Regions from separate parts of the Mesorhizobium sp. USDA 4775 genome, predicted to be linked through region 1. Evidence: predicted binding sites of a transcription regulator. Region 1 holds the regulator's gene; each other region holds the start of a gene.
The links. Region 1 encodes PhoB, which activates phosphate uptake and scavenging genes when phosphate is short. Its sites were predicted from a motif close to TGTCATNNANCTGTCAT; they were not measured.
Positions count from the first base shown of each region.

Region 2: a site for PhoB is predicted at 3,174-3,190, ahead of ACVILI_RS04355 (PhoX family protein). Genes of this name have one in related genera too.
Region 3: a site for PhoB is predicted at 3,808-3,824, ahead of phnF (phosphonate metabolism transcriptional regulator PhnF). Genes of this name have one in related genera too.

Region 1 covers NZ_JBSSFM010000001.1:245,709-251,734, forward strand. The annotation lists gene xylF (D-xylose ABC transporter substrate-binding protein) at 1-906, opposite strand, end outside; gene ACVILI_RS01210 (ROK family protein) at 1,180-2,430, shown strand; gene phoB (phosphate regulon transcriptional regulator PhoB) at 2,443-3,132, opposite strand; gene phoU (phosphate signaling complex protein PhoU) at 3,152-3,859, opposite strand; gene pstB (phosphate ABC transporter ATP-binding protein PstB) at 3,885-4,688, opposite strand; gene pstA (phosphate ABC transporter permease PstA) at 4,685-5,536, opposite strand; gene pstC (phosphate ABC transporter permease subunit PstC) at 5,540-6,026, opposite strand, start outside.
Region 2 covers NZ_JBSSFM010000001.1:856,546-862,571, reverse strand. The annotation lists gene ACVILI_RS04380 (C48 family peptidase) at 1-132, shown strand, start outside; partial or broken gene ACVILI_RS04375 (ISAzo13-like element transposase-related protein) at 253-429, shown strand; partial or broken gene ACVILI_RS04370 (IS6 family transposase) at 478-1,092, shown strand; partial or broken gene ACVILI_RS04365 (IS5 family transposase) at 1,117-2,101, shown strand; gene ACVILI_RS04360 (hypothetical protein) at 2,349-2,981, opposite strand; gene ACVILI_RS04355 (PhoX family protein) at 3,256-5,259, shown strand; gene ACVILI_RS04350 (hypothetical protein) at 5,517-5,741, shown strand; gene ACVILI_RS04345 (flavin-containing monooxygenase) at 5,815-6,026, opposite strand, start outside.
Region 3 covers NZ_JBSSFM010000001.1:6,405,377-6,411,402, reverse strand. The annotation lists gene phnK (phosphonate C-P lyase system protein PhnK) at 1-233, opposite strand, end outside; gene ACVILI_RS31465 (alpha-D-ribose 1-methylphosphonate 5-phosphate C-P-lyase PhnJ) at 230-1,129, opposite strand; gene fosX (FosX/FosE/FosI family fosfomycin resistance hydrolase) at 1,126-1,545, opposite strand; gene ACVILI_RS31455 (carbon-phosphorus lyase complex subunit PhnI) at 1,542-2,654, opposite strand; gene phnH (phosphonate C-P lyase system protein PhnH) at 2,656-3,267, opposite strand; gene phnG (phosphonate C-P lyase system protein PhnG) at 3,267-3,728, opposite strand; gene phnF (phosphonate metabolism transcriptional regulator PhnF) at 3,850-4,599, shown strand; gene ACVILI_RS31435 (zinc-binding alcohol dehydrogenase family protein) at 4,615-5,631, opposite strand; gene ACVILI_RS31430 (ABC transporter permease) at 5,696-6,026, opposite strand, start outside.

The sequences.
Region 1 (6,026 bases):
GTTGCCGCCGGGCGTCGTGAAGTCCTTCACACCGGCGATGTCGGTCATCTTCTTGCCGTCGGCCAGCTGCGAGGCGATCTCGGCGGCGTTCTTGCCGAGTTCGCGCGCGTCCTTCCACACCGACACGGTCTGGGTGCCAAGCGCGATGCGGTTCAGCGCGGCATGGTCGCCGTCCTGACCCGAAACCGGCACGGTGCCGGCAAGACCCTGCGCCGTCAGCGCCGCGACGACGCCGCCGGCGGTGCCGTCATTGGCCGCGACGACCGCGTCGACCTTGTTGTCGTTGGCGGTCAGGAACTGCTCCATGTTCTTCTGGGCGTTGGCGGGGAGCCAGCCGTCTGTATAGGCCTCGCCGACATTCTTGATCTTGCCGCTGTCGATGGCAGCCTTGAGCACTTCCATCGAGCCCGCGAACAGGAAGTCGGCGTTCGGATCGGCGCCCGAGCCCTTGATGAAGACATAGTTGCCTTCCGGCTTGGCCTTGAACACCGCGCTGGCCTGCAAGCGGCCGACTTCCTTGTTGTCGAAGGTCAGGTAGAAGACGTCCTTGTTCTCGATCAGGCGGTCATAGCCGACGACCGGAATGCCTTCGTCCAGCGCCTTCTGCACGGCTGGGCCGATGGCCGAGGCATCCTGGGCCAGGATGATCAGCGAATTGGCGCCCTGCGAGATCAGGCTCTCGACATCGGTAAGCTGCTTGCCGGGATTGGATTGCGCATCGGCGGAAATATATTTGTCGCCGGCGGCCTCGATCGCCTTCTTCATGGCGGCCTCGTCGGTCTTCCAGCGCTCTTCCTGGAAGTTGGACCACGAAACGCCGATGACCTTGTCCTTCGCCTGCGCGACCGACGCAAGCGTCAGCGACATGGCGACACCCGCCAGGATGGCGGCTGTGAATCTCTTCATGATATTCCTCCCTGCGCCGCGTATGGCGCGACCAAACTGGCCCTAAGGCCGGCACAGAGGCCCTATTTTTTCGAGCCTCGAAAAAACACTGATCCAACACCGGAACGCTGTCAACAACGATTCTGATGGATTTAGATGTCCCTCTGAATTTTTTTCGAGCTTCGCAATAAATAAATGACAGCACAGGCCGCTTCTGCCAGTATTTGACCGTGTCGCCGGCAGCGTTCGAGGGAGGACCGGAAGAACCGCGGCGACCGGGAGGATGTGAAAAACATGTCGGTCGGAATCCGCCACGACGATCTGCGCCGGCGCAACCGCGCCATGGTGATCGCGGCCGTGCGCCGGGCCGGCCGGCCCTCGCGCACCGAGATCGCAGCGACCACCGGCCTCAGCCATTCGACCATATCGGCGATTTCCTCCGACCTGATCGGTGAAGGCATCCTGGCCGAGGGCAAGCCGAGCGAGGCCGGCGCGCTGAAACGCGGCAGGCCGCAGGTCGGCCTCGGCCTCAATCCGGAGGCCACGGCTGTAATGACCGTGGTGCTGTCGCTGAATTTCCTATCGGTTGCAGTCATCGACTATGCCGGCCAGGTGATATCGGAGGAACAGCGCCGGCTGGACACGCTGACCATGTCGCGCGAGGCGCTGATCGGCGAGTGCGTGGCCATAGTGCGGCGGCGCCTCGAGGATCCCGACATCGACGTACGCAGCGTCGCCCGCATCGCGCTGGCGATCCAGGGCATCACCGACACCGAGGCCCGGGCGATGCTGTGGTCGCCGATCACACCGCAGACCGACATCGCCTTCGCCGACATACTCGAAGCCGAGTTCGGTATCCCCGCCACCATGGAAAACGACTGCAACATGATGGCGGTGGCGCTGCGCTGGCGCGATCCCGAGCGCTACCGTGACGACTTCATCGCCATCCTGCTTTCGCACGGCATCGGCATGGGGCTGGTGCTGAAGGGCGAGCTGTTCACTGGCACCCATTCCTCAGGCGGCGAATTCGGCCACATGATCCACCGGCCGGGCGGCGCGCTCTGCCGCTGCGGGCGGCGCGGCTGTGTCGAGGCCTATGCCGGCAATTACGCCATCTGGCGCAACGCCAGGCAGCTCAGCGAGGACACCGAGCCGGTGGCCGATGTCAGCGACGCGCAGATGCGGGCGCTGGCCGCGACGGCACGGGAACGGGACGGGCCCGAGCGCGAAGCCTACCGCAAGGCCGGGGAGGCACTCGGCTACGGCCTCGGCAGCCTGTTTGCGCTGATCGATCCCGCGCCCGTCGCCATGGTCGGCGTCAGCGCCGCTGCCTTCGACCTGATCGAGCCGGCATTGCGCGAGGCCATCGCCCAGACCGCCGGCGGCCAGCACTCGAAATCGATCTCCTTCGACACCGAGCCGAACGAACTGCCGCTGATCCGCGAAGGCTGTGCCATGCGCGCGCTGACCTTCGTCGACCAGGAGATTTTCGCGCCCGGCGTGCAAACGAAAGCAGGCCCTGCCGCGAAGAAAAACGTCGCCTGAGTCAGGTCGTGCTCAATCCTCGCGGATCGCGTAGCCCGCCCCACGGATGGTGCGGATGACATCCGGCATGCGGCCATTGTTGACCGCCTTGCGCAACCGGCCGACATGCACGTCCACGGTGCGCTCGTCGATGTAGATCGTCTCGCCCCAGACATTGTCGAGCAGTTGGCTGCGCGAGAACACGCGCCCGGGGTGCCGCATCATGAATTCGAGCAGGCGGAATTCGGTCGGCCCGAGCCGGATCTCGCTCTTCTTGCGGTAGACCCGGTGCGATTCACGGTCGAGCACGATATCGCCGACCTTGAGCACGCTGGACAGCACTTCCGGCTTGGCGCGGCGCAGCAGCGCCTTGACGCGGGCCATGAATTCCGGCGTCGAGAACGGCTTGACCAGATAGTCGTCGGCGCCGGTGGAGAGCCCACGTACACGGTCGCTTTCCTCGCCCCGGGCGGTCAGCATGATGATCGGCAGCCGCTCGGTCTCGGGCCGCATTCGCAGGCGCCGGCAGAGTTCGATGCCGGACACCGCCGGCACCATCCAGTCGAGCACAAGGAGGTCGGGCACGTTCTCCTGCAGGCGGATTTCGGCTTCGTCGCCGCGGGTCACCACCTCGACCTGGTAACCCTCCGATTCCAGATTGTAGCGGAGGAGCACGCCGAGCGGCTCCTCGTCCTCCACCACCATGATGCGTGGTGCGATCATCGATTGATTACCCCTGCGCTCAGGCCGCCGGCGCCGACATCGCCGTCTCGTCCTGTTTTGGACGGTTGGCGGGCAGTTGCGTGCCGGTCAGGACATAGTACGCATTCTCGGCGATGTTGGTCACATGGTCGCCGATGCGTTCGAGATTCTTGGCGCAAAACAACAGATGCGTGCAAGCCGTGATGTTGCGCGGGTCTTCCATCATATAGGTCAGCAATTCGCGGAAGACGGAGGTGTATTTGACGTCGATGCGCTCGTCGTCGGCGCGCAGCTTCGCCAGTGCCGCGGCATCGCGCGCCGCATACTCCTCGATCACACCCTGCACCTGGATCAACACCAGCTGCGCCATGGCGTCGATGGAATGCGACAGGTCGCGCGGCGTGGCGCTGAGGCCGACAGTGCCGACGCGCTTGGCGATGTTCTTGGCAAGGTCGCCAATGCGTTCGAGGTCGCCGGCCATGCGGATCGAGCCGACGACATGGCGCAGGTCGTCGGCCATCGGCTGGCGCTTGGCGATCAGCGTGATGGCGCGGTCGTCGAGTTCGCGCTGGCGCGCATCCATGATGGCGTCGTCGGAGACGACGCGCTGAGCGAGAGCATTGTCGGAGTTCAGCAGTGCCTTGGTGGCGCCGCCGACCATCGAGCCGGCGAGGTCGCCCATGTCGCTGATCAGCCTGCTGATCTGTCCGAGATCCTCGTCGAAGGCTGCGACTGTGTGTTCGGCCATGATCCTGGTCCTCGTATGCGTGCGATCAGCCGAAGCGGCCGGTGATGTAGTCTTGCGTGCGCTTCTCGCGAGGCGACGTGAAGATCTTCTCGGTGCGGTCGAACTCGACCAGTTCGCCCAGATACATGAAGGCGGTCTGCTTCGAGACGCGCGCCGCCTGCTGCATGTTGTGGGTGACGATGACGATCGTGTAGTCGGCCTGCAGCTCGTCGATCAGCTCCTCGATCTTGGCGGTCGACAGCGGGTCAAGCGCCGAGGCCGGCTCGTCGAGCAGGATCACCTCCGGCTTCACCGCCACGGTGCGGGCGATGCACAGCCGCTGCTGCTGGCCGCCCGACAGGCTGAGGCCGCTGGCATTGAGCTTGTCCTTGACCTCGGTCCACAGCGCCGCGCGCTTGAGCGCCTGCTCGACACGGCCGTCCATCTCGGCCTTGCTGATCTTCTCGTAGAGCCTGACGCCGAAAGCGATGTTCTCGTAGATCGACATCGGGAACGGCGTCGGCTTCTGGAACACCATGCCGATCTTGGTGCGCAGCAGGTTGAGATCCTGCGAACGGTCGAGGATGTTCTGGCCGTCGAGCAGCACCTGGCCCTCGGCGGTCTGCTTGGGATAAAGCTCGTAGATGCGGTTGAAGACGCGCAGCAGCGTCGACTTTCCGCAACCCGACGGGCCGATGAAGGCGGTGACGCTGCGCTCGGGCAGCGACAGCGTGATATCCTTCAGCGCCTTCGACTGGCCGTAGTAGAAGTTGAGGTTCTTGACCTCGATCTTGGCCTTGGTCACCGCCTCGGCGGCGATCGTCATGTCTGGAGACAACATCTGGCTCATTTGTCCTCTCTGCGTCCGGTCAGGCTGCGCGCGAAGATGCTGAGCGCGAGAACCGTCAATGTGATTATGAGTGCACCGGTCCAGGCCAGCTGCTGCCATTCCTCATAGGGGCTGAGAGCGAACTGGAAGATGGTGACAGGCAGGCTGGCCATCGGCGCGTTGAGATTGCTCGACCAGAACTGGTTGTTCAGCGCCGTGAAAAGAAGCGGTGCGGTCTCGCCGGAGATGCGGGCGATGGCCAGCAATATGCCGGTGACGATGCCCGAAAGCGCGGCGCGATAGGCAACCGAGCGGATGACCACCCAGCGCGGCGCGCCGATCGCGGTGCCGGCTTCGCGCAAGGCGTTGGGCACCAGGTTGAGCATGTCCTCGGTGGTGCGCACGACGACGGGGATGACCAGGATGGCGAGTGCTACGGCACCGGCGATCGCCGAGAAATGGCCCATCGGCCGCACCATAAGCTCATAGACGAACAGGCCGATGATGATCGACGGCGCCGACAGCAGGATGTCGTTGATGAAGCGCACCACCGTGGTGAGCTTCGAGAAGCGGCCATATTCGGCCATATAGGTACCGGCCAGCACGCCGATCGGCGTGCCGACGATGATGCCGATGATGGTCATCACGATGCTGCCGTAGATGGCGTTGAGCAGGCCGCCGGCGTCGCCGGGCGGTGGCGTCATCTCCGTGAAGACCGAGAGGGAGACGCCGGCCAGGCCCTTGTAGAGCAAGGCGCCAAGGATCAGCGCCAGCCAGGCAAGGCCTATGCCGGCAGAGATGACGCACAGCGTCATCATCACGCCATTCTTGCGCTTGCGGCTTTGGTGAAGCGATGCGGCTGTCGACATCGGTCAGGCTCCCGTGCGGGCGTCGATGCGCATCAGCATGTAGCGGGCGATGGCAAGGATCAGGAAGGTGATAACGAACAGGATAAGGCCGAGCGCGACCAGCGAGGAGGTGTAGAGATCGCCGACCGCTTCGGTGAATTCGTTGGCGATGGTCGCCGAGATGGTCGTTGCCGGCGCAAACAGCGACGTCGAGATGCGGTGCGCGTTGCCGATGACGAAGGTCACCGCCATCGTTTCACCGAGCGCGCGGCCGAGAGCGAGCATGATGCCGCCCATGATGCCGATGCGAGTGTAGGGAATGACGACCCGGCGCGTGACCTCCCAGGTCGTGCAGCCGATGCCATAGGCCGATTCCTTGAGCACCGACGGCACCGTATCGAAGACGTCCTTGGTGATCGAGGTGATGAACGGCAGGATCATGATGGCCAGGATCATCGCCGAGGTCAGCAGGCCGATGCCATAAGGAGGGCCCGCGAACAGGCCGTTGAGG
Region 2 (6,026 bases), 610 kb from region 1:
CTAATCGTCCGCGCCACAAAGGGCGAGATCGCCAATCGGGCGGCGTTCAAGGCGGTGTCGGTCCAGGACCAGGAAAGGCTGGACGATATCGCGGAGGCGACGCCGCGGCAGCCGTCTGGGCGGACGCGCTGAAGGCGGCCCATCCCGATCTCAGCGCCGCGGATGCCGCCCTAATCGTCGGCGCCACAAAGGGCGATATCGGCAGGAGGGCGGCGTTCAAGGCGGTGTCGGTCCAGGCCCAGGAAAGGCTGCATCCGGCGCAAGGGTGCCGGACGCAAACCTTTGACGCAGACGAATCCGACACTTCTCAGCGACCTGGAAAGGCTTGTCGACCCCGCCACGCGTGGCGATCCGATGTCACCCTTGAAGTTGACATCGAAAAGCTTGCGGAACTTGGCGGCGGCGCTTTGCGCCATGGGCCATCGTGTGGCACCGTAAAGTTAACCGACGGCTGATGAAGATGTGCGAACATGGGCCATGTCAGAAGTTGCTCGTGATCCGCTTTATCGTCGCCACCGTTTTCCCGCCGAGATCATTGCGCACGCGGTATGGCTCTACTTTCGCTTTCCGCTCAGCCTGCGCATGGTTGAGGACATGTTGGCGGCCCGCGGCATCATCGTCACGCATCAGACCATTCGAAGCTGGGCGGAGAAATTCGGGCGGCATTTCGCCCGGGAGATCAAGCGACGGTCAGCCGGCTGCCTGGGCGACAAATGGCATCTCGACGAATGTGTGGTGGCCATCAATGGCAAGAAGCAGTGGCTCTGGCGTGCCGTCGATCAGGACGGCTTCGTCCTCGAAGTGCTGGTGCAAAGCCGCCGAAATGCCAAGGCGGCAAAGCGTCTGATGCGCAAGTTGCTGAAGGCTCAAGGGCGGACACCACGGGTCATGATCACCGACAAGCTCCGGTCCTATGATGCCGCCAGGCGCGACCTCATGCCCGGTGTCGAACACCGGTCGCACAAAGGCCTCAATAATCGAGCGGAAAATTCGCACCAGCCGACCCGACGACGCGAAAGGACCATGAAACGCTTCAAGTCGGCGTTGGTGCATGGATCCTTTGTCAACGGTTTGGCGATAGGCAGGCAGGATCGAAATCAGCTTGATGCGAGTGCCATGCCGTACAAACACAACGCCGATCGTCGTCATCACGTCGGAAAGATGAAATTCAGGGTGACGAATTGGCGTGACTACGAAGCAGGTCTGCGCCGGCGTGGTAGCCTGACCTTATGGGTAACGCCGGAGGCACTGGCGGGATGGCGCGCTCCGCGACGCAAGACCCGCGGCGGCCAAGCCCGGTATTCCGATCTCGCCATAGAGACAGCGCTGACGCTGGGTTGCGTCTTCGCAATGCGGCTGCGCCAAACCGAGGGATTGCTCCACTCGCTGCTGGATCTCATGCGGCTGAAAGTCCCAGTTCCAGATCATACGACGCTGAGCCGTCGGGCACAGAAGTGGGAGCCATCAGCCCGACGAAACCCGCCGCTGCCGGACGGCCCGCTGCATGTGCTTGTCGATAGCACGGGATTGAAAGTCTACGGCGCCGGGCAATGGCTGGAGCAGAAACATGCCACCAGATCACGTCGCAAACTGGCGCAAGCTGCATCTGGCAGTGGATGCCAAAAGTGGCGCGATCATTGCCCAAAGGCTGACAGATCAGGACACGGATGATCCTTCCCAGGTGGCACCGCTGCTCGATCAGATCGACGCCGAGATCGACCAGTTCACAGCCGACGGAGCCTATGACGGCAAGCCAACCTATCGGTCTATCCTGCAGCACAGCGCAACCGCGAACATCGTCATTCCACCGCGTTCCACGGCGGTGGAAAGCGGTGATGCCGGACCGCCTGGTCAAAGGGACAAGCACATTGCCGCAATCGCAAGCGACGGTCGGCTGAAATGGCAGGCAGCCACCGGCTACGGCAAGCGGGCGCTGAGCGAAACAGCCATCGGACGATACAAGGGGCTGATCGGACGGCGCCTGCGAGCACGCTCTCTTCAGGCTCAACAGACCGAGGTTGCCATCGGTTGCATCGTTCTCAACCGCATGCTGGCATGGGCACGCCCGGAGTCTATCCGGCGTCAAGTCACGCAGGCATAACCAACTACATTAATGATCGAAATGCGTTCGATTTCATATCCGCGCACCAACGCCGCTCTTAGAGCAATTCCAGGAAAAGTGTGAAACGGGTTTCCCGGGCAAAGCGCATGGCGCTTTTCCCTTGGGAATCGCGGCAAAACAAACAGTCAGGCCATTGCGGACCCGCAAGGGCCGGACAAGGGAAGATCACCTCCGCCGGGGCCGGCGGAGGTGACGTGTGAAACCGGCCGTTGCCTGCTAGCCAGTTTCACAAGGCCTTTAGACGGCTGACATCGGCCGACGTGGCCCGGCGGTCGATGATCGTGCGACCCAGCGCATCCTTCATTTTGAAACGGCCGTTTTCGATCTTTTCGGTGATGCCGTCGGGATGTGTCACCGTGATGTTGTTGCCGCTCACCGAGACCTTGTCACCGGTCGCGGCGTTGACATGGCTGACGCCTTTGTCGCTCTGTCCCTTGCCGGATGCCGAGTTGTCACCACTGCCATCCGTTCCGGAATTGCCGCCGTTTCCATTTCCGTTGCCGCTGTTACCGCCGCTGCTGTTGCCGCTGTTACCGCCGCTGCTGTTACCGCCGTTACCGCCGCTGCTGTTACCGCCGTTACCGCCGCTGCTGTTACCGCCGTTACCGCCGCCGCTGTTGCCACCGTTACCGCCGCCGCTGTTGCCGCCATTACCGCCGTTGCCACCGCTGCCATTGCCGCCATTGCCACCGCCACCGTTGCCGCCGCCATTGCCGCCATTGGCGGCCTGTGCTGATGCGGCGTCGATTCCGGGGGCGGAGCCGTGCAGGGCAATTCGATAGGGAATGATGGTCAGCGCCAGAGCAGCCGCCGAAACGAGCGTCAGCCGGCGGCACCGGGCCGTGATCGATCCGTGCATCCTGATCTCCGTCGATTGAGCCGGCGCGCCCACCCCAACGTTGCAACCAGCAACATCGCCGAAAGATGTATTGGCCGGAAGCGACCTCCGACCGTTGCGTTTGTCCTCCAGGACTTTTGCAAGCGCAAGGTTGGACTAAAGTCCGATGTCACGGTGACAACCACCTCGCGTGGAGCGGCGGAGCAGGTATGATGTCACGAAAATGTGATCAGTTGGCTGTAGGGGTCGAAAGGCGACAAAAAAGCTCCAGCCACTCCAAAGCCAGAGGCCCTTCGTGACCGAACATCGCTCTCCCGACGCCCGATTCCGCACCAGCCTGCTCGAGGAAAACGAAGGACCGGCCACCAACCCCACCGACAACCGCACCATGGGCGAGATCATCGCCGCGCGGTTCTCGCGCCGGGGATTCCTGAAGGGATCGCTCGCCGTCTCGGCGATCGCCGCGACCGTCGGCCCGCTGGCCATGATCGCCGCCGACGATGCCCGCGCCGCGGAAGGCTCCGCCTTCAAATTCGACGAGCTCGAGGCCGGGATCGACGACAAGCATCATGTCGCGCCGGGCTACGACGCCGACGTGCTGTTGCGCTGGGGCGATCCGCTGTTTGCCGATTCGCCGCAGTTCGACCCGACGAAACAGTCGGCCGAGGCGCAGGCCAGACAGTTTGGCTACAACAACGACTATGTCGGCTACATCGCGATCGACGGCTCGGCCGAGCACGGCCTGCTCGTCGTCAACCACGAATACACCAACCCGCATCTGATGTTTCCGGGCATCGTTTCGATCGTCGAGAAGGACGGGAAGAAGAAGGCCGAGGTCGCGCCGCTCTCGAAGGAGCAGGTCGATGTCGAGATGGCGGCGCATGGCGGCACCATCGTCGAAATCCGCAAGGTGTCAGACAAATGGCAAGTGGTGCGGGACGGCAAGCTCAACCGCCGCATCACCGCCACCACCGAAATGGCGCTGTCGGGCCCGGTCGCCGGCCACGACCGCGTCAAGACCAATGCCGACCCGTCCGGCACGAAAGTGTTCGGCACTTTCAACAATTGCGCCGGCGGCGTCACCCCTTGGGGCACCTATGTGATGGCCGAGGAGAACATCCACGGCTATTTCTCCGGCGAATTGCCCGAGGGCCACAAGGAAGCCGCCAACTACAAGCGGCTCGGCATTCCGGAAGGTGCCTATGAATGGGGCGCGCATTACGACCGCTTCAACCTCGCCAAGGAGCCGCACGAACCCAATCGCTTCGGCTGGATCGTCGAGGTCGACGTCAACGATCCGACATCGACACCGAGGAAGCGCACCGCCATGGGCCGCTTCAAGCATGAGGGCGCCGAATCCATCGTCGCCAAGGACGGCCGCGTCGTCTTCTATCTCGGCGACGACGAGCGCTTCGACTATGTCTACAAATTCGTCACCAAGGGCACGTTCAACGCCAACGACCATGCCGCCAACAAGGACCTGCTCGACGAGGGCACGCTGCATGTCGCCAAATTCGCCGAGGACGGCACGGTCGACTGGCTGCCGATCGTCTTCGGCCAGGGGCCGCTGACGGCGGAAAACGGCTTTGGCAGCCAGGCCGACGTGCTGATCGAGACGCGGCGCGCCGCCGATCTGCTTGGTGCCACCAAGATGGACCGGCCCGAGGACATCCAGCCCAATGGTGTCAACGGCAAGGTCTATGTCATGCTGACCAACAATTCGAAGCGCAAGGCAGACCAGGTCGACGCCGCCAATCCGCGCGCCGAGAATGCCTTCGGCCACATTATCGAGATCACCGAGACCGACGGTGATTTCACCGCCGCCAAGGGCAAATGGGAAGTGCTTTTGAAATGCGGCGATCCGTCGGTTGCCGATGTCGGCGCCACCTTCTCGACGGCGACGACGGCCCATGGCTGGTTCGGCATGCCCGACAATTGCGCGGTCGATTCGGCCGGGCGCCTGTGGGTCGCTACCGACGGCCAAGGCCCGAAGGCCACCGGCCGCACCGATGGCTTGTGGGCGGTCGACACCGAGGGGGCTGCGCGGGCAACTTCGAAACTGTTCTTCCGCGTGCCGATCGGCGCGGAAATGTGCGGCCCGCTGTTTGCGCCCGACGACCGGACCGCCTTCGTCGCCGTCCAGCATCCGGGCGATGGCGGCGAGGATTGGGAAGGCTTCGGCCGGCCGTCCTACTATGAGGATCCATCGACGCGCTGGCCGGACTTCAAGCCCGAAATGCCGGTGCGGCCGTCGGTCGTCGCCATCACCAGGCAAGGCGGCGGCAAGATCGCGGTGTGACATCAGGCGGCTGGAGCAGGCAGGGGATTTGACCATGCCCTGCGTGCCGACCGCCTCCCCAACGTCGATGGATGTTTCCGCCAATCGCCAAGGTTCAAGCCTCGGGAAAGATCGGCAATTTACTGATGGCGCCCTAACGCGCGTCGAAACGGATTCGTGCGACGCGCGTTAGGTCTTTGTCTTGTGCATGTCGTACGCCCAAAGCCGGAGCCGCTTTTGGGCGAGATGCATTGGGTCGTTTCCTGGAGCCCGCCACCATGTCGAAGTCAGTCTATGACCGGGGCCTGCTCAAGCCCGGCGACATCGCCAGGCTGCAGCGCGTCTTTGACGAAGTCTGCCTGCGGCGCACAGCTCAGCCCGATTCGCCGGAAGCACGCGAGATCGCGCTCACCCTGCTCGCGCTGCACAATGCCGGCATGGTCGACGAGGAGATGCTGATGCAAGCCGTCGGCTTCCGCCGGCTCGAGCCGAAATCGGCGTGAGGCGTCAGGTCGCTAGAGCTCTTTGTTTCGACGCAATTCCCAAGGGAAAGCGCTCACACTTCCCGGAATTGCGCTAGCGGCCCGCGCCGGCGATCCGCCTGGCGATCGCCTTGCCCAAAATGGCGGCATTGGCGAAGCAGCCACGAATGCTCGGCCGCATACCGGTGAACCACAGGCCGGGCAGTTTCGGGTCGGCTTCACCGCCGTTGAAGAGCGGGACACCCTTGCCGTCGAGCACGCCGAGATCGCCGACCATGCGCTCCAGCCCGGTGCGGTAGCCCGTGG
Region 3 (6,026 bases), 6.2 Mb from region 1:
ATGCGGTAGAGCTCGCGGAACTGGCCGTCGCGCATGCGGTAGCTGGCGGTGCCCGACGACGGTAAGAGCCGCGTCGACAGGCAATTGAGCAGCGTCGTCTTGCCGGAACCGGATTCGCCAACGACTGCCAGGACTTCGCCCGGCCACAGGTCGAAGGAGACGTTGTCGCAGCCGACGCGCGACCCGTAGAATTTGGAGAGCGCCGATACGCGCAGCAGCGGTTCGTCGGTCATTGTGCCGGCTCCATTTTTTCGGAAGCAAGATGGATTTCCGGAGCAAGATGGCCGCGATGGCCCTCTTCACGCCGCTTCTCGCAATGGTCGGTGTCGGAGCAGACGAACATGTGGCCGCCATGGTCGTCGAGGATGACCTCGTCGAGATAGACATTTTCGGCCGCGCACAGTGCGCAGGGCTGGTCGAAGGTCTGCACCTCGAACGGATGGTCCTCGAAGTCGAGGCTGACGACATCGGTGAAGGGAGGCACCGCATAGATGCGCTTCTCGCGTCCGGCGCCGAACAGCTGCAGCGCCGGCGAGCGGTGCATCTTGGGATTGTCGAATTTCGGCGTCGGTGAGGGGTCCATCACATAGCGGCCCTCGACCTTGACCGGATAGGCATAGGTCGTGGCGATGCGGCCGTGCTTGGCGATGTCCTCATAGAGCTTCACATGCATGAGGCCATACTCCTCCAGCGCATGCATTTTGCGCGTCTCGGTCTCGCGCGGTTCGAGGAAGCGCAGCGGCTCGGGGATCGGCACCTGGTAGACCAGCACCTGGCCCGCGGTCAGCGGATGTTCGGGGATGCGGTGGCGGGTCTGGATGATGGTGGCGCCGGCGGTATCGGTGGTGACAGCGACATTGGCGACCTTCTTGAAGAAGGCGCGGATCGATACGGCGTTGGTGGTGTCGTCGGCGCCCTGGTCGATAACCTTCAGCACGTCATCGGGGCCGATGATCGAGGCGGTGACCTGGACGCCGCCGGTGCCCCAGCCATAGGGCATCGGCATTTCGCGTGAGGCGAACGGCACCTGATAGCCGGGAATGGCGATGCCCTTGAGGATCGCGCGACGGATCATCCTTTTGGTCTGTTCGTCGAGATAGGCGAAGTTGTAGGTGGCGATGTCGGTCATGATGCGACCTCAAGTCCTTTGGCATAGCGCGCCAGCCGCTCGGTGAGCGTGCCGGTGTGCAGTTCGAACATGTGGTTGTCGTCGTCGTAGAAATAGATCGAGCGGCCTTCGCCCTCGACGCGTGGGCGCGGCGGGCGCATGTCGAGGCCTAGTCTGCCGACGCGCTCGGCGTAGCGGTCGAAATCGTCGTCATCGATCTTGAAGGCGATGTGGTTGTAGCTGCGCTCGGCCAGCTTCTCGCCTTGCATGATGGCGATCCAGATGTCGCCGATCAGGAAGAATTTTTCGCGCGACAGCGAAAACTGCGCGGCGTCGCTGGCAAAGACCTCGCGGGCGTCGAAGACGCCCTCGAGTATCCTTGTCATCCGCTCAAGGTCGCGGACGATGAAGGTCATGTGGGACAGGCCTTCGATCATTCCGCGGCCTCCCGCTTTTCGTCGACCTTGGCGGGGTTCTCACGGGCCTCATGTTCGGCGCGCATGCGGCGCACGAGGTCCAGCTCTGCCTGGAAGTCGACATAGTGCGGCAGCTTCAGATGCTCGACGAAGCCGGTCGCCTGGACATTGTCGGAATGCGAGATGACGAATTCCTCGTCCTGGGCGGCGGCGATGATGTCCTCGCCAAGCTCGGAGGCGCGCAGCGCGCGGTCGCAGAGCGCCATGGCCATCGCCTTACGCTCGCTCTGGCCAAAGACCAGGCCGTAGCCGCGGGTGAACTGCGGCGGCGCCTTGGCCGAGCCCTTGAACTGGTTGACCATCTGGCATTCGGTGACCCGCACCGTGCCGAGCGGGGCAGGGAAGGGCAGTTCGGGAACATCCAGTTCCAGCTCAACCTCGCCGATGCGGATTTCTCCGACGAAGGGATGGTTGCGGGCATAGCCGCGCTGGGTGGAATAGCCGAGCGCCAGCAGAAAGCCCTCATCGCCGCGCGACAGCGCCTGTAGGCGGATGTCGCGCGCCATCGGAAATTCCAGCGGTTCGCGGGTGATGTCGCCGGGGACATGGTCCTGCGGCATGTCGCCATCCGGTTCGATCAAGCCTTCGCGGGCCAAGATCGCCGAGACGCGTGGCATCGCTTGCGCTTCGCTCTCACGCTGCAGCGGTTGGGCGACATCAGAGCCGGCTGCAAGCTCGGGATCGAGCAGCCGTTGCGTGTAGTCGAAGGTCGGCCCGAGCAGCTGGCCGCCGGGCAGGTCCTTGTAGGTTGCCGAGACGCGCCGCTCGACCAGCATGGCGCCGGTATCGATCGGCTTGCTGTAGCCGAAGCGCGGCAGGGTGGTGCGATAAGCGCGCACCAGGAAGATCGCCTCAATCATGTCGCCGCGCGCCTGGACGATGGCGAGTGCGGCGAGCTCCAGGTCGTAGAGCGAGCCTTCGCTCATCACCCGGTCGACGCCGAGCGCCAGCTGCTCGACGATCTGGTCGAGGCGCAGGGCCGGCACCGAACGGTCGCCGCGCCGGCGATCGGCGAGCAGGCTGTGGGCGTTACGAATAGCGGCTTCGCCGCCTTTTACCGCGACATACATCCTATGCCTCCATCGTCTTGATGCGCGTGGTGCGCGGCAGGCAGGCTATGCCTTCAGCGGTGGCGAGGATGATGTCGACGCCGCGCGGAAAGCGCTGGATATTCTGCTTCCATTGCTCGATGAAATGACGCGGCATCTGCGCCGGCGCGATCGTGGCGCTGGTTTCGATGCCAGGCCCTTCCAGCAGCAACGGAGTGCCTGAAACGAGGTCGTTGACCTGCAGGATCAGGGTGGTCGACCGGTCGGGATAGTCCTGCGTTCCCTGCGCAAAGCCGTCGAGCGCCATCATCTCGGCCGGCGTGGCGACAAAGGCGAAATGCGCGTCGGCAGGCGTGTTGGCCAGCGGCGCGCCGGTGTGGAAACCAAGCCAGGAATCGATCGCGGCGGAGACGTGCAAGGCGGGGTCGAGCCAGAGCGGCGTGTCGTTGTCGCACAACGCCAGTGCCACGGCCCCGGCGGTTGCCGAGAGTGGCGTCGGCGGGCGGGCCAGGGCCGGCAAAGGCTGCACGCTGCCCGGCCGTGCCATCGCGTCCATGACCGCGCGAAACACCGTCTGGGCGTTGAACACCGGATCGGCAAAGCCGCCCTCGATCGATTGCGCTGCGATATCCATCAGTCTTCTCCGCGAACCATGGTGAAGAAATCCACCTTCGTTGCCGCCGTCTCGGCACGGCGTTTTTCCTGGGCAGTGGCGAGCGCCGACCTCAAAGGCCCGATCAGCCTGGTCTCGACCTCGGTCCGGCGGGCAGGGTCCTGCCAGAGCGCGTCGGCGATCGCCGCGAGCTTCGCCTTCTGCTTGTCGCGGCCAAGCGCGTAGCAATGGCCGACCTGTCCGGACGGTAGCCTGACGGTGGCGCGGGTGACGGTCGCCTCGCCGACATTGAACGGCGCGCCGCCGCCGCCGATGCGGCCGCACAGCGTCACCAGCCCGGTCTCGGGGCCGCGCAGCAGCTCGGCCTGCGAAGGCAGGCCAGCTTCGTTCCAGAGCCGGACGATGTCGTCGCCACTCGATTGCGCCAGCGTCGCCATGGCGGCCTTGCGCTCGGCCTGGTCGCGGGCTTCCTGTCCTCGCATCGGCAGTATTCCTCTTTGCTAAATTCGTCTATTGATATAGACAACTATACAAATTATACATATTACCTAACGCGAGTCCATGACGGGTGGATGACAGGGGATAGATGGCCGGGGGCAATTCATGATCGGGCGACAGGAAGCCGACAGTATCGAGCGGCGCAGCGGCGTCTCGCTGTGGCGGCAGATCGCCGACAGGATCCTGCAGGCGATCGCCACCGGCGATTTCGCCGAGAATGCCGCGCTGCCGCCGGAGGTGACGCTCGCCGAGCGTTATGGCGTCAACCGTCACACGGTGCGCAGCGCCATATCCGCACTTGTGCAGGAAGGAGTGCTGCGGGCAGAGCAGGGGCGTGGCACCTTCGTGCTGTCGCGCAAGCGGCTGTCCTATCCGATCGGCGCGCGCACACGCTTTTCAACAGGCCTGCAGGGGCAGACCTCGGAACGCCACATCGTGCTGCTTTCCTCATCGGTCGAGCCGGCCAGTCAGCGTGTCGCTGAGGGTCTTGGACTGGCCAGGGCGACCGAGGTGATCAGATTGGAGACACGCGGTGAAGCCGATGGACGGCCTGTGTCGCGCGCTGCCGGCTGGTTCGATGCCAGGCGCTTTGCCGGCATCGACAAGGCGATGGCAGAGACTGGCTCGATCACCGCATCGCTGGCCCGCTTCGGCATAGACGATTATCTCAGGCAGTCGACCGTGCTGTCGGCGCGCCATGCCGATGCGGCCGATCTCGCCGACCTCGACCTTCAGCCAGGCGCCATCGTGCTGGTCACGGTGGCCGTCAACATCACGCCGGACGGGCGACCGATCCAGTTTTCGGAGTCGCGCTTTCCGGCCGAACGGGTGGAACTGAAGCTGTCGGCGCTGTGAGCCGGATTCTGCCGACTATCCGACCTCGATCACCGCTTTGATCAGGCCGGATTTCTCGTGCGCCCAGCGGGCGAGATCGCCCGGCGTATCGGCAAGCGTGGTGCGGTGGGTGACGAGCTTGGCCAGGGGCACGGCGCCGTTGCGGATCGAGGCCGCGACATGATCGAAATCGGCACGCAAGGCATTGCGGCTGCCGACCAGCGTCATTTCGCGTTTGTGGAATTCCGGATCGGAGAAGACGATGTCGTCCTTGACGACGCTGACGAGCACCAGTGTGCCGCCATGCGCGACATGGGCGAAGGCCGACTGCACCGACCGGGTGTTGCCGGTGGCGTCGAAGACCACGTCGAAGCCTTCGCCTGATGTCGCTTCCTTGACCAGGTCCGGCACCGCTCCGCGCGAGCCGTCGAGGATACTGAAACCAAGTTCGTTTTCGGCGAAAGCGAGGCGTTCACTGCTCATGTCGAGCAGCGTTACGTCGAGCGCGGCAATGCGGGCGAAGATGGCGTTGCCGAGCCCGATCGGGCCGGCGCCGATGACCAGCGCGCGGGCGCCGGGATCGGCGCGGGCGCGACGTACGGCGTGCGCGCCGATGGCCAGGAATTCGACGGCGGCTGCGTCGGCCAGCGACAGGCCATTGGCCGGATAGAGATTCTGCGCCGGGACAAGAATGCGTTCGCACATCGCGCCGTCGCGATGGACGCCGAGCACCTCGATCTTGACGCAGCAATTCGGCTTGCCATGCCGGCAGGCGATGCACTTGCCGCAGGAGAGGTAGGGGTTGATGACGACCGGTTCGCCAATGGCAAGGTCGACGCCCTCGCCAGTCTCGATGACGGTGCCGGAGACTTCATGGCCCATGATGCGGGGGTAGGCGAGGAACGGGTGCTTGCCCTCGAAAATGTGGTAGTCAGTGCCGCAGATGCCGACATGGCTGACCGCGACCAGTGCCCAGCCGGCAGGGGGGGCACCGGGCGCGGGGCGATCTTCCAGGACGAGCTCCCCGGGCGAGCGGCAGATAACGGCTTTCATGTTTCAGTCCAGTTGGGTTTCCGACCCGTCTTCATGCCGGGCCGGAGATCGATTTCAGCAGTGGTCACTTGCCGCCGCGGCGGCGCAGACCGTCGAAATAGACGATGACGATGATCAGCACGCCGGTGATGATGCGCTGCCAGAAGGCGTTGACGTTGAGCAGGTTGGCGCCGTTGTTGATGGTGGCGAGAATGAAGGCGCCGAGCAGCGGGCCGTGCACCGAGCCGACCGCGCCGAACAGCGAAGTGCCGCCGATGACCGAGGACGCGATCGCCTGCAGTTCCCAGCCCTCGGCCTGGGTCGGGTTGCCGATGCCGATGCGCGAGGCCAGGAGCACGCCGACAAAGGCCGCGCACAGGCCCGACAGCGTGTAGGCCATGTAGATGGTGCGCTGG